2 regions of the Thioalkalivibrio sulfidiphilus HL-EbGr7 genome follow, and region 2 is predicted to be linked to the other one. Evidence: predicted binding sites of a transcription regulator. Region 2 holds the regulator's gene; the other holds the start of a gene.
What was found. Region 2 encodes sigma-54, which starts transcription at its own class of promoters, with help from an activator protein. Its sites were predicted from a motif close to TGGCANGNTNCNTGCTT; they were not measured.

Region 1 (5,766 bases), 830 kb from region 2:
TTTCACCTACATGTCGCAGTGGTTTGGTTATGCCACCGCACCGGAGATACGTATCACGGCGCGTAATCGCCATGGTGTGACCACCCGCAACTACGACGGTGCCTGGTGGCGCCTGACGGATATCGCGCCGGACTACGCCCATGCCGGTCAGCCCGAACCGCTACCGGTGGGGGTGAGCTTTGTGATCGATGCCAGTCATGACGCCATCGATTGTGCATCGGGCGGCTGCCAGGGCGAGGTGGTGGTGGGCTTCGCGGGTGAGTTCACCTACGAACGAAACGGTACGCCGGTGGATCCGGTCAACGGTCAGGTGCAAATATCGTTCACTGTGGAGGATGGGGACGGAGTGGTGTATGGGGACAACCCGTTCCGATTCGACGTGGACTTCCCGGCCGACGAGGACGAACAGCGCTGGGGACGACTGGAGATGGGCAACGCCCATGGGCCGGAGCTGTTGCCCCTGACCGTGCCCATGTATACGAGTTATTTCCGAGACGGCGGGTTTCGCATCAATCTGGATGACAGCTGCACGGCGCTGGATGCCGGTCACCTCAATCCGGACATCCAGCTTTCCGGCGGCACCAGCACCGCCACGGTACTCAGCAGCCCTGCCGTGGCGGGGCGGCTGGACGTGAACCTGACAGCGCCGGGTGCCGGAAATACCGGTTACGTGGACCTGCGGCCGGATCTATCGGTAAGCAGCGGCGCCGACTTGCCCTGGCTGCAGTTCGACTGGGATGGCGACGGCAACCAGCGCGGCCCCGAGGGGCGTGCCACCTTCGGTGTGTTCGGTGGCAACGAACGGCAGATCTACATCCGCGAGCTGCCTTGAAACGTGGGGAGAGTGCAGGTAGGTCGGCCTTCAGGCCGACGCCGCTGCCCACCGAAGCCTTCGCTGTCGGCCTGAAGGCCGACCTACGGTAATGGCTTTGAATTCGGGCCCACGACACTCCCGACTGAGGCCTGACGCCTCATCCCTCACCCTGAGCGTGCAGAGATTCAGGGTTTCTCTGCGGCGGGCATGGCCCGCCCTATGAATCCTCGTCCTTGCCTTCTTCCATACCCAGTTCGTTGATCTTGCGCGTCAGGGTGTTGCGGCCCCAGCCCAGCAGCTTGGCGGCGTCCTGGCGACGGCCGCCGGTGCGCTTCAGGGCGGCGCGGATCATGATGCGCTCGAACGCGGGCATGGCCTGTTCCAGCAGGGCGTGTTCGCCACGGGCGAGGGCCTGGTCGGCCCACTGGGCCAGGGCCTGTTCCCAGCCCACGGCGGTGGTGGTCTCGGGCTGGTCGCGAAACTCCGGCGGCAGGTCGTCCAGGTGCACCTCGCGACCGGAGGCCATGACCGTGAGCCAACGGCAGGTGTTCTCCAGCTGGCGCACGTTGCCGGGCCAGTCAAGACTCGAGAGGTAATCGCGCACCTCGGGCAGCAGCACCTTGCGCTCCACGTTCAGTTCCTTGGCCGCCTGGCCCAGGAAATAGTTGAGCAGCAGCGGGATGTCCTCGCGGCGTTCGCGCAGGGAGGGCACGTGGATGCGGATCACGTTGAGGCGGTGGAACAGGTCCTCGCGGAACAGGCCCTCGCGCACCCGCTGTTCCAGGTTCTGGTGGGTGGCGGCGATGATGCGCACGTCCACCCGGATGGGGGTATGGCCGCCCACCCGGTAGAACTCGCCGTCGGCCAGTACGCGCAGCAGGCGGGTCTGCAGCTCCGCGGGCATGTCGCCGATCTCGTCCAGGAACAGGGTGCCGCTGTCGGCCTGCTCGAAGCGGCCGCGGCGCGATGCCTGGGCGCCGGTGAAGGCGCCCTTTTCGTGGCCGAAGAGTTCCGATTCCAGCAGGTCCTTGGGGATGGCGGCGGTGTTCAGGGCGATGAAGGGCATGTTCGCCCGCGGGCTGTGTCGGTGCAGGGCCCGTGCCACCAGTTCCTTGCCGGTACCGGATTCGCCATTGATCAGCACGGTGATGTTGGAGCGTGACAGCCGGCCGATGGCGCGGAACACCTCCTGCATGGCCGGCGCCTCGCCGATGATCTCGGTGCCATGGTCGCTTTGTCCGGCCTCCGGCTGGGCCCGCTCCCGGTGCAGCTGGCAGGCCCGGTGCACCAGGGCCACGGCGTCGTCCACGTCGAAGGGCTTGGGCAGGTACTCGAAGGCGCCCCCCTGGTAGGCGGAGACGGCGCTCTCCAGGTCCGAGTGGGCGGTCATGATGATCACCGGAAGCTGCGGGTGATCCCGGTGCAGGCGGTCGAGCAGTTCCAGGCCGTCCATGCCGGGCATGCGGATGTCGGTCACCACCGCGTCGGGGGTGTCCTTCTCCAGGGCATCGAGGGCGGCACCGGCGGTCTCGAAGGAGGTGACCTCGATGCCCGCCTTGTCCAGGGCCCGTTCCAGGACCCAGCGAATGGATCGGTCGTCGTCGATGACCCAGACGTGTTCGTGATTATTCATCCGTGGTCTCCAGCGGAATCAATAGCGAAAAGACGGTCTTGCCCGGCTGTGAGCTGCATTCGATCAGCCCGCCGTGCTGGTTGATGAGGGATTGGGCGATGGACAGGCCGAGGCCGGTGCCGCCGTCGCGGCCGGACACCATGGGGTAGAAGATGCGCTCGCGCATCTCCTCGGGGATGCCCGGGCCGTTGTCGATGATCTGGATGCGGGCCACCAGCTTGTGGCGCACCTGGCCCACGGTGTACTGGCGCAGCACCCGGGTGCGCAGCACGATGCGCCCGGACTCGCCCACCGCCTGCAGGGCGTTGCGGGCGATGTTGAGCACCGCCTGGATGAGCAGGTCGCGGTCGGCGAGGAGCTCGGGGATACTCGGGTCGTAGTCGGAGTCGATGTGCACGCCTTCCGGGGCCTCCACCGAGAGCAGGCTGCGTACGTGTTCCAGCACCTCGTGGACGTTGAGCAGCTTCTTGCGGGGGATGTTGTTGGGGCCGAGCATGCGGTCCACCAGGGCCTGCAACCGATCCGCCTCGCCGATGATGATGCGCGTGTACTCGTGCAGCCCCTTGTCCGGCAGTTCCCGCTCCAGCAGCTGGGCAGCCCCGCGCAGGCCGCCCAGCGGGTTCTTGATCTCGTGGGCCAGGCCGCGTACCAGGGCGCGGGTGGCGGCGTGCTGGCTGAGCAGGCTCTCCTCCCGGGAGATGCGCAGCTGGCGGTCGATCTGCACCAGTTCCACCAGCAGCTGGCGGGGCTGGTGGGTCTCGGTGAGCGGCGTGACGGTCATGTCCACGGTGGCCTGGTGGCCGTGCACCGGGTGCAGCACGTGCTCGCGCTCGGTGAACGGGTGCCCGGTGCGCAGGGAATGCTCCAGGCTGGTGCGCAGCTGGGTGTCCTCGCGCACCAGGGCATCCATGGGCTGGCCCCGCACCCTGCCCAGGCTGATCTCGAACAGCATTTCCGCCGCCGGGTTCATGTAGCTGAGATGCAGTTGGGCATCCAGGACCAGCACGGCGGTGGTCAGGTTTTCCATCAGGTAGGGGTAGGGTGTCTGTGACTTGGGCATACGTATGACCACCATGCAAAAAGCAAACCAGCCTGGTGCAGAAACCGGCGATCACTGCACAGCCCTGGGGCATGGCGCGGCAGACCGGCGTTTTCAGGGGGTCCGGCCAGCAGGTGGCGGGTACGGTCAGGCGCCAGGACGGTGCCTGATCACAGGGCTGAATGCATTATTGCACCAAATCGGTGCGTGCGCCCTGGAATGTGGTTGCCGAGGTGGGGTGTCGGGCCGCTGGCCCGGCGGGGTCAGATGTGGTGGCGCAGCAGGTGGAACTGGATGCTGTCGGATTCCTGGATCACCCGCTCCTCACGGTCCAGGACCTGGACCCGGATCCGGTGGGTGCCGCGGTCGACGTTGCGCATCTCGAAGTGGGGTCGGTCGCTGGTGCCCACCGGGCTGCCGTCCATGATCAGGCGCAGGCGGTGTCCCGACTGGGTGCGCAGTTCCGGGTGGATCTCCACCGAGATGGTGAAGTTGCCGTCGTTGGCGCGTACCGGTTCGTCATCGCCGGGGCTGGCGATGCGCAGGCGCTCGTAGGGCGTGGCCGGGGTCTCGTCACGGGTCTCGCGCCCCCGTTCCAGGATCTCCCGGGCCTGGGGCATGGCTGGGGTGGTCATGGGCTGACGCAGCTGGATGCGTTCCGCCTGGACCCCTTCGGGCGGGTTGTCGCCGAACACCACGTTGCCCTCGGCATCGGTCCAGCGGTAGACGTCGGCATGAGCGGAAGCCGTGAGGGCGAGGAGCAGCAGGGGTATGAATGTGAGGCGCATGGTTAGAGCCTAGCGTGTGGTGGACCAGATACAAGATACAAGAGGCAAGAGACAAGAGGAACAATGCCTTTACTTGCCTCTTGCCTTTGCCCCAAAAAAAGAAGGCCCCGCAATGCGGGGCCTTCTTTTTTGGGGCCTGCAGCCTTTTTAGAGGCTGTAGTACAGATCGTACTCCACCGGGTGGGTGGTCATGCGCAGGCGGGTCACTTCTTCCATCTTCAGGGCGATGTAGGCATCGATCATGTCGTCGCTGAACACGCCGCCGGCCTTGAGGAAGTCGCGGTCCTTGTCCAGGGCGTTGAGGGCCTGATCCAGGGCGTGGCACACCTGCGGGATCTGCTTCTCCTCTTCGGGGGGCAGATCGTACAGGTTCTTGTCCATGGCCTCGCCGGGGTGGATCTTGTTCTGGATGCCGTCCAGGCCAGCCATCATCATGGCCGAGAAGGCCAGGTAGGGGTTGGCGGTGGAATCCGGGAAGCGCACCTCGATTCGGCGGGCCTTGGGGCTCATCACGAACGGGATGCGGATGGAGGCGGAACGGTTGCGGGCGGAGTAGGCCAGCATCACCGGGGCCTCGAAACCGGGCACCAGACGCTTGTAGCTGTTGGTGGAGGCGTTGGTGAAGGCGTTCAGCGCGCGGGCGTGCTTGATGATGCCGCCGATGTAGTACAGGGCGGTCTCGGACAGGCCGCCGTACTGGTCACCGCTGAACAGGTTCACGCCGCCCTTGGACAGGGACATGTGCACGTGCATGCCGCTGCCGTTGTCGCCCACCAGGGGCTTGGGCATGAAGGTGGCGGTCTTGCCATAGTTGTGGGCCACGTTCTGCACCACGTACTTGAGGATCTGCACCTCGTCGGCCTTGCGGGTCAGGCTGGCGGCGCCGACGCCGATCTCGCACTGGCCGGCGGTGGCCACCTCGTGGTGGTGCACCTCGGTGGTCAGACCCATCTCTTCCAAGGCCAGGCACATGGCGGAACGCAGATCCTGCAGGCTGTCCACCGGGGGCACGGGGAAGTAGCCACCCTTGACGGTGGGACGGTGACCGATGTTGCCGCCCTCGAACACCTTCTCGGAGTTCCAGGAGGCCTCGTCGGAGTCCACGCGGAAGAAGGAGCCGGAGATCTCGTTGCCCCACTTCACGTCGTCGAACACGAAGAACTCGTTCTCGGGGCCGAACAGGGCGCCGTCGGCGATGCCGGTGCTGGCCAGGTAGGCCTCTGCGCGCTGGGCCAGGGAACGGGGGCAGCGGTCATAGCCCTGCATGGTGGCGGGTTCGATGACGCCGCAGCGGATGATCAGGGTGGGCTCGTCGAAGAAGGGGTCCATGACGGCGCTGGCGGCGTCGGGCATGAGGATCATGTCGGACTCGTTGATGCCCTTCCAGCCGGCGATGGAGGAGCCGTCGAACATCTTGCCGCTCTCGAAGACGTCCTCTTCAATGGTGTGGGAAGGCACGGAAACGTGCTGCTCCTTGCCGCGAGTATCGGTG
Region 2 (5,766 bases):
GAAGGCCCCGCCCACGCCACCGTGGACATTCACACCCGGGACGTGACCGTCTGGCCCGAGCCCCAGCGGGCCGAATCCGAGGCCCCGGTGCAGGTGCGCAGCCCCCAGTATCAGGTGGACGGCACCGGCCTGCGCGCCGATCTACAAACCAGCATCCTGGAGTTGCTGCATGATGCAGATGCCACGTATTTCCCTTAAACGCCCGCTGGTCGCCACCCTGTTCGCAGGCCTGATGCTCGCCCTGATCACGGCCCTGGCCTCGGCCTCTGAACGGGATCTGCCCATCCGCATCCAGTCCGACAGCGCCGAACTGGACGACCAGCGAGGCGTCAGCGTCTACCGGGGCAACGTGGAAGTCACCCAGGGGGACCTGGTGATCCACGCGGACACGCTCACCGTGCACTCACCGAGCCGTGTGCTGCAGCGCATGGAGGCCGAAGGCAACCTGGCCAGGCTGCGCACCCTCACCGAGGACGGCCGCGAGGTGCGCGCCGAGGCGCGGCACATGGAATACCTGGCCGCTGAACGTCGCATGGTGCTGACCCGCGATGCCCGCATCTGGCAGGCACAGGACGAGTTTCGTGGCGCACGGATTGTCTATGACATGGACCGGGAGACACTGGACGCAGCCTCCGGCGACAGCGGTCGCGTGGAGGTCATCCTGACCCCGGCCGAAAACACCCGTGGCGGCGGCAGCGGTTCGAGCCAGTGAGTCGTCTGAGCGCCCAGGACCTGATCAAGCGCTACCGCGGCCGCACCCCGGTCAACGGCGTCTCGGTCCATGTGGACAGCGGCGAGGTGGTGGGCCTGCTGGGGCCCAACGGCGCCGGCAAGACCACCTGTTTCTACATGATCGTCGGCCTGGTGCCCGCCGACGAGGGCCAGATCCTGCTCAACGAACGGGACATCACCGCCTTTCCCATGCACGCCCGGGCACGCATGGGCGTGGGCTACCTGCCCCAGGAAGCCTCGGTATTCCGCAAGCTCTCCGCCGCAGACAACATCCTCGCCGTGCTGGAGACCCGCAGAGACCTCTCGGCCACCGAGCGCCAGCAACACCTGGAATCCCTCCTGGAAGAACTGCAGATCACCCATATCCGCGACAATCTGGGCATCAGCCTGTCCGGTGGTGAGCGGCGCCGGGTGGAGATCGCACGGGCACTGGCCACGGAGCCGGCCTTCATCCTGCTGGATGAACCCTTCGCCGGCGTGGATCCCATTTCAGTGATCGAGATCCAGCGCATCATCACCCACCTCAAGGACCGGGGCATCGGCGTACTCATCACCGATCACAACGTGCGCGAGACCCTGGGCATCTGCGACCGCGCCTATATCCTCAGCGAAGGGCGTATCATCAGCGAAGGCCCGCCCGATCACCTGCTGGCCGACGAAATGGTGCGCAAGGTGTATCTCGGCGAGCATTTCCGACTGTAAGCCTGGGACATCATCTCGCACATCCCGTGCCAAATTTAACCCGGCCTACCCTATAATCGGCCTATGAACCGCCGGGCCATGACAACGCTCCCGCCAGCAAGGGCCGCCATCGGGCCCGGACCTGCCACACACACGCCGGATGCTTTAGAATCTGCGCCCTTTCGGCTGCCAGCCACATTCAAACACTGAATCATGCTTAAACCTTCCGTCCAGCTGCGTCTCGGCCAGAGCCTCACCATGACGCCCCAGCTGCAGCAGGCCATCCGCCTGTTGCAGCTCTCCACGCTGGAACTCCAGACCCAGATCCAGGAAACCCTGGAGACCAATCCGATGCTGGAGGCCCTGGAGGCCGGTGAGGCAGAGGGGGAGGGTGAATCCGCCGAGGCGGATGCCGTGGACCTGGGGACCGGCAACGACTCGGTCACCAATCAGGCCGAGAACAATCGCAACGAAACCACCAACACCCCGGAAGATGCCGACGACCGCGCCCGCGGCGAGGACATCCCCGACGAACTGCCCGTGGACAGCAACTGGGATGAGATCTACGACGTAGCCCCGCCGGGCGCCACCGGCGGTATGCCGGAATACGACGGCCGGGACATGTTCGAGAACCAGAGTGGCGCCGGCGAGTCCCTCCATGAACATCTCATGTGGCAGCTCAATCTCACCCCCATGAGCCCGGAGGACCGGGTCATCGCCATGACCCTGGTGGACGCCATCAACGAGGACGGCTATCTCAGCGAATCCCTGGAGGCCATCCAGGCCAGCCTGTCCAACGACCTGGAGATCGACCTGCCCCTGGAGGAGATCGAGGCGGTACTGCACCTGGTGCAGCAGCTCGACCCGGTGGGCAGTGGCGCGCGGGATCTGTCCGAATGCCTGCTCATCCAGCTCCAGCAGATGCCCGCCGACACCCCCTGGCTGGACAAGGCCCGGGAGCTGGTGCGCTCCCACCTGGATTGCCTGGGCGCCCGGGACTACAAGCAGTTGCTGCGCAGCCTGCATGTCAGCGAGGCAGACCTGCAGGAGATCATCGGCCTGATCCAGGGGCTCAATCCACGCCCTGGCAGCCTGGTGAGCAACATCAACCCCGAGTACATCGTCCCCGATGTGTTCGTGCGCAAGCATGAAGGTCGCTGGCAGGTGGAGCTGAACCCGGACATCGCACCGCGGCTGCGGGTCAATCCGCTCTACGCCAGTTTCGTGCGCCGCGCCGACACCAGCCAGGATAATGTCTACATGCGCAACCAGCTGCAGGAGGCACGCTGGTTCATCAAGAGCCTGCAAAGCCGCAACGAGACCCTGCTGCGGGTGGCCATCGCCATCGTCGAACAGCAGCGCGCCTTCCTGGAACAGGGCGAAGAGGCCATGAAACCCCTGGTGCTGCGCGATATTGCCGAGCAACTGGACATGCATGAGTCCACCATCTCCCGGGTGACCACGCAGAAATTCATGCACACCCCCCGGGGCATTTTCGAATTCAAATATTTCTTTTCAAGCCACGTGGGCACCGCCGACGGTGGCGAGTGCTCCGCCACGGCGATCCGCGCCATGATCAAGAAGCTCATCGCCGAGGAGCCCCAGGGCAAGCCCATGAGTGACAGCAAGATCGCCTCGATCCTGGTGGACCGGGGCATCCATGTGGCGCGGCGCACCGTGGCCAAGTACCGTGAGGCCATGTCCATACCACCTTCCAACGAGCGCAAGCGGCTCATCTGAACGTCCACTGAACATATTCACTTAACGAAAGGAGTCTTCCATGCAAATCAATCTCACCGGCCACCACGTGGATCTCACCCCTGCCCTGCGCGACTATGTGAACGAAAAGTTCGATCGCCTGGAGCGGCACTTCGACAATGTCATCGACGTGCACGTGATCCTTACCGTAGAGAAGCTGCAGCAGAAGGCAGAGGCCACCATGCTGGTGAGCGGCAACAACCTGTTCGCCGACGCAACCGATCAGGACATGTATGCCGCCATCGACGCCCTGGTGGACAAGCTCGACCGCCAGGTGGTCAAGCACAAGGAAAAGCTCAAGGATCACCACCGCGCAGAAGGCTCACACCGCAACCACAGCGAGTAAGCTCATCCCATGAATATCGGTCAACTCCTCGCGCCGGAACGGGTCTCCCGTACCGGGGAAATCAGCAGCAAGAAGCGCGTGCTGGAAACCCTGAGCGAGATGCTCTCAACCAGCCAGCCGGATCTGAGCAGCGGCGAGATCTTCGAAAGTCTGATCTCCCGTGAACGTCTGGGCAGCACCGGTCTGGGCCATGGAGTGGCCATCCCCCACGGTCGCGTGGCGGGAGTGAAAAACGCCGTGGCCGCACTCATCAAGCTGGAGCGGGGCGTGGACTACGACGCTCCCGACCGGGAGCCCGTGGACCTGCTGTTCGCGCTGCTGGTGCCCCAGGAGTCCACCGACGAGCACCTGGAGATCCTGGCCACCCTGGCGCGCATGTTCGCAGACCCCTCCACCCTGGCGAGCCTGCGCTCGGCCGATGACGGCGAGACCCTGCTCGACCAGGTTCGCCATTGGGACGGCAACGGAGACGGCGCCACCCCATGAGCGACTGGCTCAGCGTTCGCTCTCTGGTCGAGGCCATGGACGAACGCCTGGGCCTGCAGTGGGTGGCCGGCCTGCGCGGCAGCGAACGCCGGCTGTCCCGCCACCCCAGCGCCGACGCCGCCCCCTCCCTGGTGGGACATCTCAACCTGATCCACCCCAACCAGATCCAGGTGCTCGGCAACGAGGAGATGCACTATCTCCTGGGGCTGCGCAAGAATTCCCAGCGTGACCTGGTGGAACAGATCACCGACGGCCACGCCGCCATGATCATCGTCACCGACGCCCTGGAGCCACCCCTCGCCCTGCAGGCCCAGGCCGAGACCCGTAACGTGGCCCTGCTGCGCACGCCCCTGCCGGGGCACGAGCTGATCAACATCCTGCGCTACTTCTTCAGTAACAAACTGGCCGAAACCATCACGGTCCATGGCGTGTTCCTGGAGGTACTGGGCATCGGACTGCTGCTCACCGGCAACAGCAGCGTGGGCAAGAGCGAACTGGCCCTGGAACTGATCACCCGCGGCCACCGGCTGGTGGCCGACGATGCCCCTGAATTCGCCCGCATCACCCCGGACACCCTGCGCGGCGCCTGCCCGGCGGTGCTGCAGGATTTTCTTGAGGTGCGTGGCCTGGGGGTACTCAACATTCGCTCCATGTACGGGGACAGCGCCATCAAGGACAGCAAGTACCTGAAACTCATCATCCGCCTGTTCGATCTGGGCAATGGCGAGGAGCAGGAGTTGGACCGGCTGCACGGTGGCCGCCAGAGTCGCACCATCCTGGGTCTGGAGATCCCGGTCATCAGTCTGCCCGTGGCGCCGGGGCGCAACCTGGCCGTGATGGTGGAAGCCGCGGTGCGCAATCATCTGCTGCGCACCAAGGGTTACTATGCAGGCGACGACCTGTCCGAGCGCCAGCGTCGCGCCATGGGAGACAGCGAGACATGAAACTGATCATCGTCAGCGGTCTGTCCGGTTCGGGAAAATCCGTGGCACTCAACGCCCTGGAAGACGCAGGCTATTACTGCGTGGACAATCTGCATCTGGGCCTGCTGTCCGCCTTCGTTCGCCAGCTCATGGCCCCGCGCATGCCCCTCTACGAGCTGGCCGCCGTGGGTGTGGACGTGCGCAGCGGCCTGGAGGAGCTGGATCACTTTGACGACATCATGGCGGAGATCCGGGCCCAGGGTGTGGAGGCGCAAATCCTGTTCCTGCGCGCCGACGAAGACATCCTGCTGCGCCGTTTCAGCGAGACCCGGCGCAAGCACCCCCTGGCCCGCAAGGGCATGCCCCTGGTGGAGGCCCTGCGCCTGGAACGCAGCCTGCTGGCCCGCATCGCCGTACGCGCCGACCTCACCCTGGACACTACCCGCACCAACGTCCACCAGCTCACCCACCTGATCCGCGACCGGGTGGAGCAGGCCGGCGGCGACGCCCTGTCCCTGCTGTTCCAGTCATTCGGATTCAAACACGGCTCGCCTGTGGACTCTGATTTCGTCTTCGATGTACGCTGTCTCCCCAATCCCTACTGGGAACCGCGACTGCGGTCCCTGACCGGGCGAGATCCGGACGTGGGGGCCTATCTCGATGAACACGCGGTGGTACAGGAGATGTTCGACAGCCTGCGGGATTTCCTGGAACGCTGGATACCCTGTTTTGAAGCGGAGCATCGCAGTTACATGACCGTGTCACTGGGTTGTACCGGGGGCCAGCACCGCTCCGTCTATCTGGCCGAACGCCTGGCCGCGCACTTCCGTCAAACCCGAG

Region 1: a site for sigma-54 is predicted at 3,521-3,537, ahead of glnL (nitrogen regulation protein NR(II)). Genes of this name have one in related genera too.

What each region holds. Positions count from the first base shown of each region.
Region 1 is NC_011901.1:3,409,387-3,415,152, reverse strand. It holds gene TGR7_RS16370 (LamG domain-containing protein) at 1-832, shown strand, start outside; gene glnG (nitrogen regulation protein NR(I)) at 1,032-2,447, opposite strand; gene glnL (nitrogen regulation protein NR(II)) at 2,440-3,507, opposite strand; gene TGR7_RS16355 (DUF4124 domain-containing protein) at 3,750-4,274, opposite strand; gene glnA (glutamate--ammonia ligase) at 4,422-5,766, opposite strand, start outside.
Region 2 is NC_011901.1:779,079-784,844, reverse strand. It holds gene lptC (LPS export ABC transporter periplasmic protein LptC) at 1-198, shown strand, start outside; gene lptA (lipopolysaccharide transport periplasmic protein LptA) at 170-712, shown strand; gene lptB (LPS export ABC transporter ATP-binding protein) at 709-1,434, shown strand; gene TGR7_RS03590 (RNA polymerase factor sigma-54) at 1,627-3,153, shown strand; gene hpf (ribosome hibernation-promoting factor, HPF/YfiA family) at 3,194-3,517, shown strand; gene TGR7_RS03580 (PTS sugar transporter subunit IIA) at 3,527-4,003, shown strand; gene hprK (HPr(Ser) kinase/phosphatase) at 4,000-4,947, shown strand; gene rapZ (RNase adapter RapZ) at 4,944-5,766, shown strand, end outside.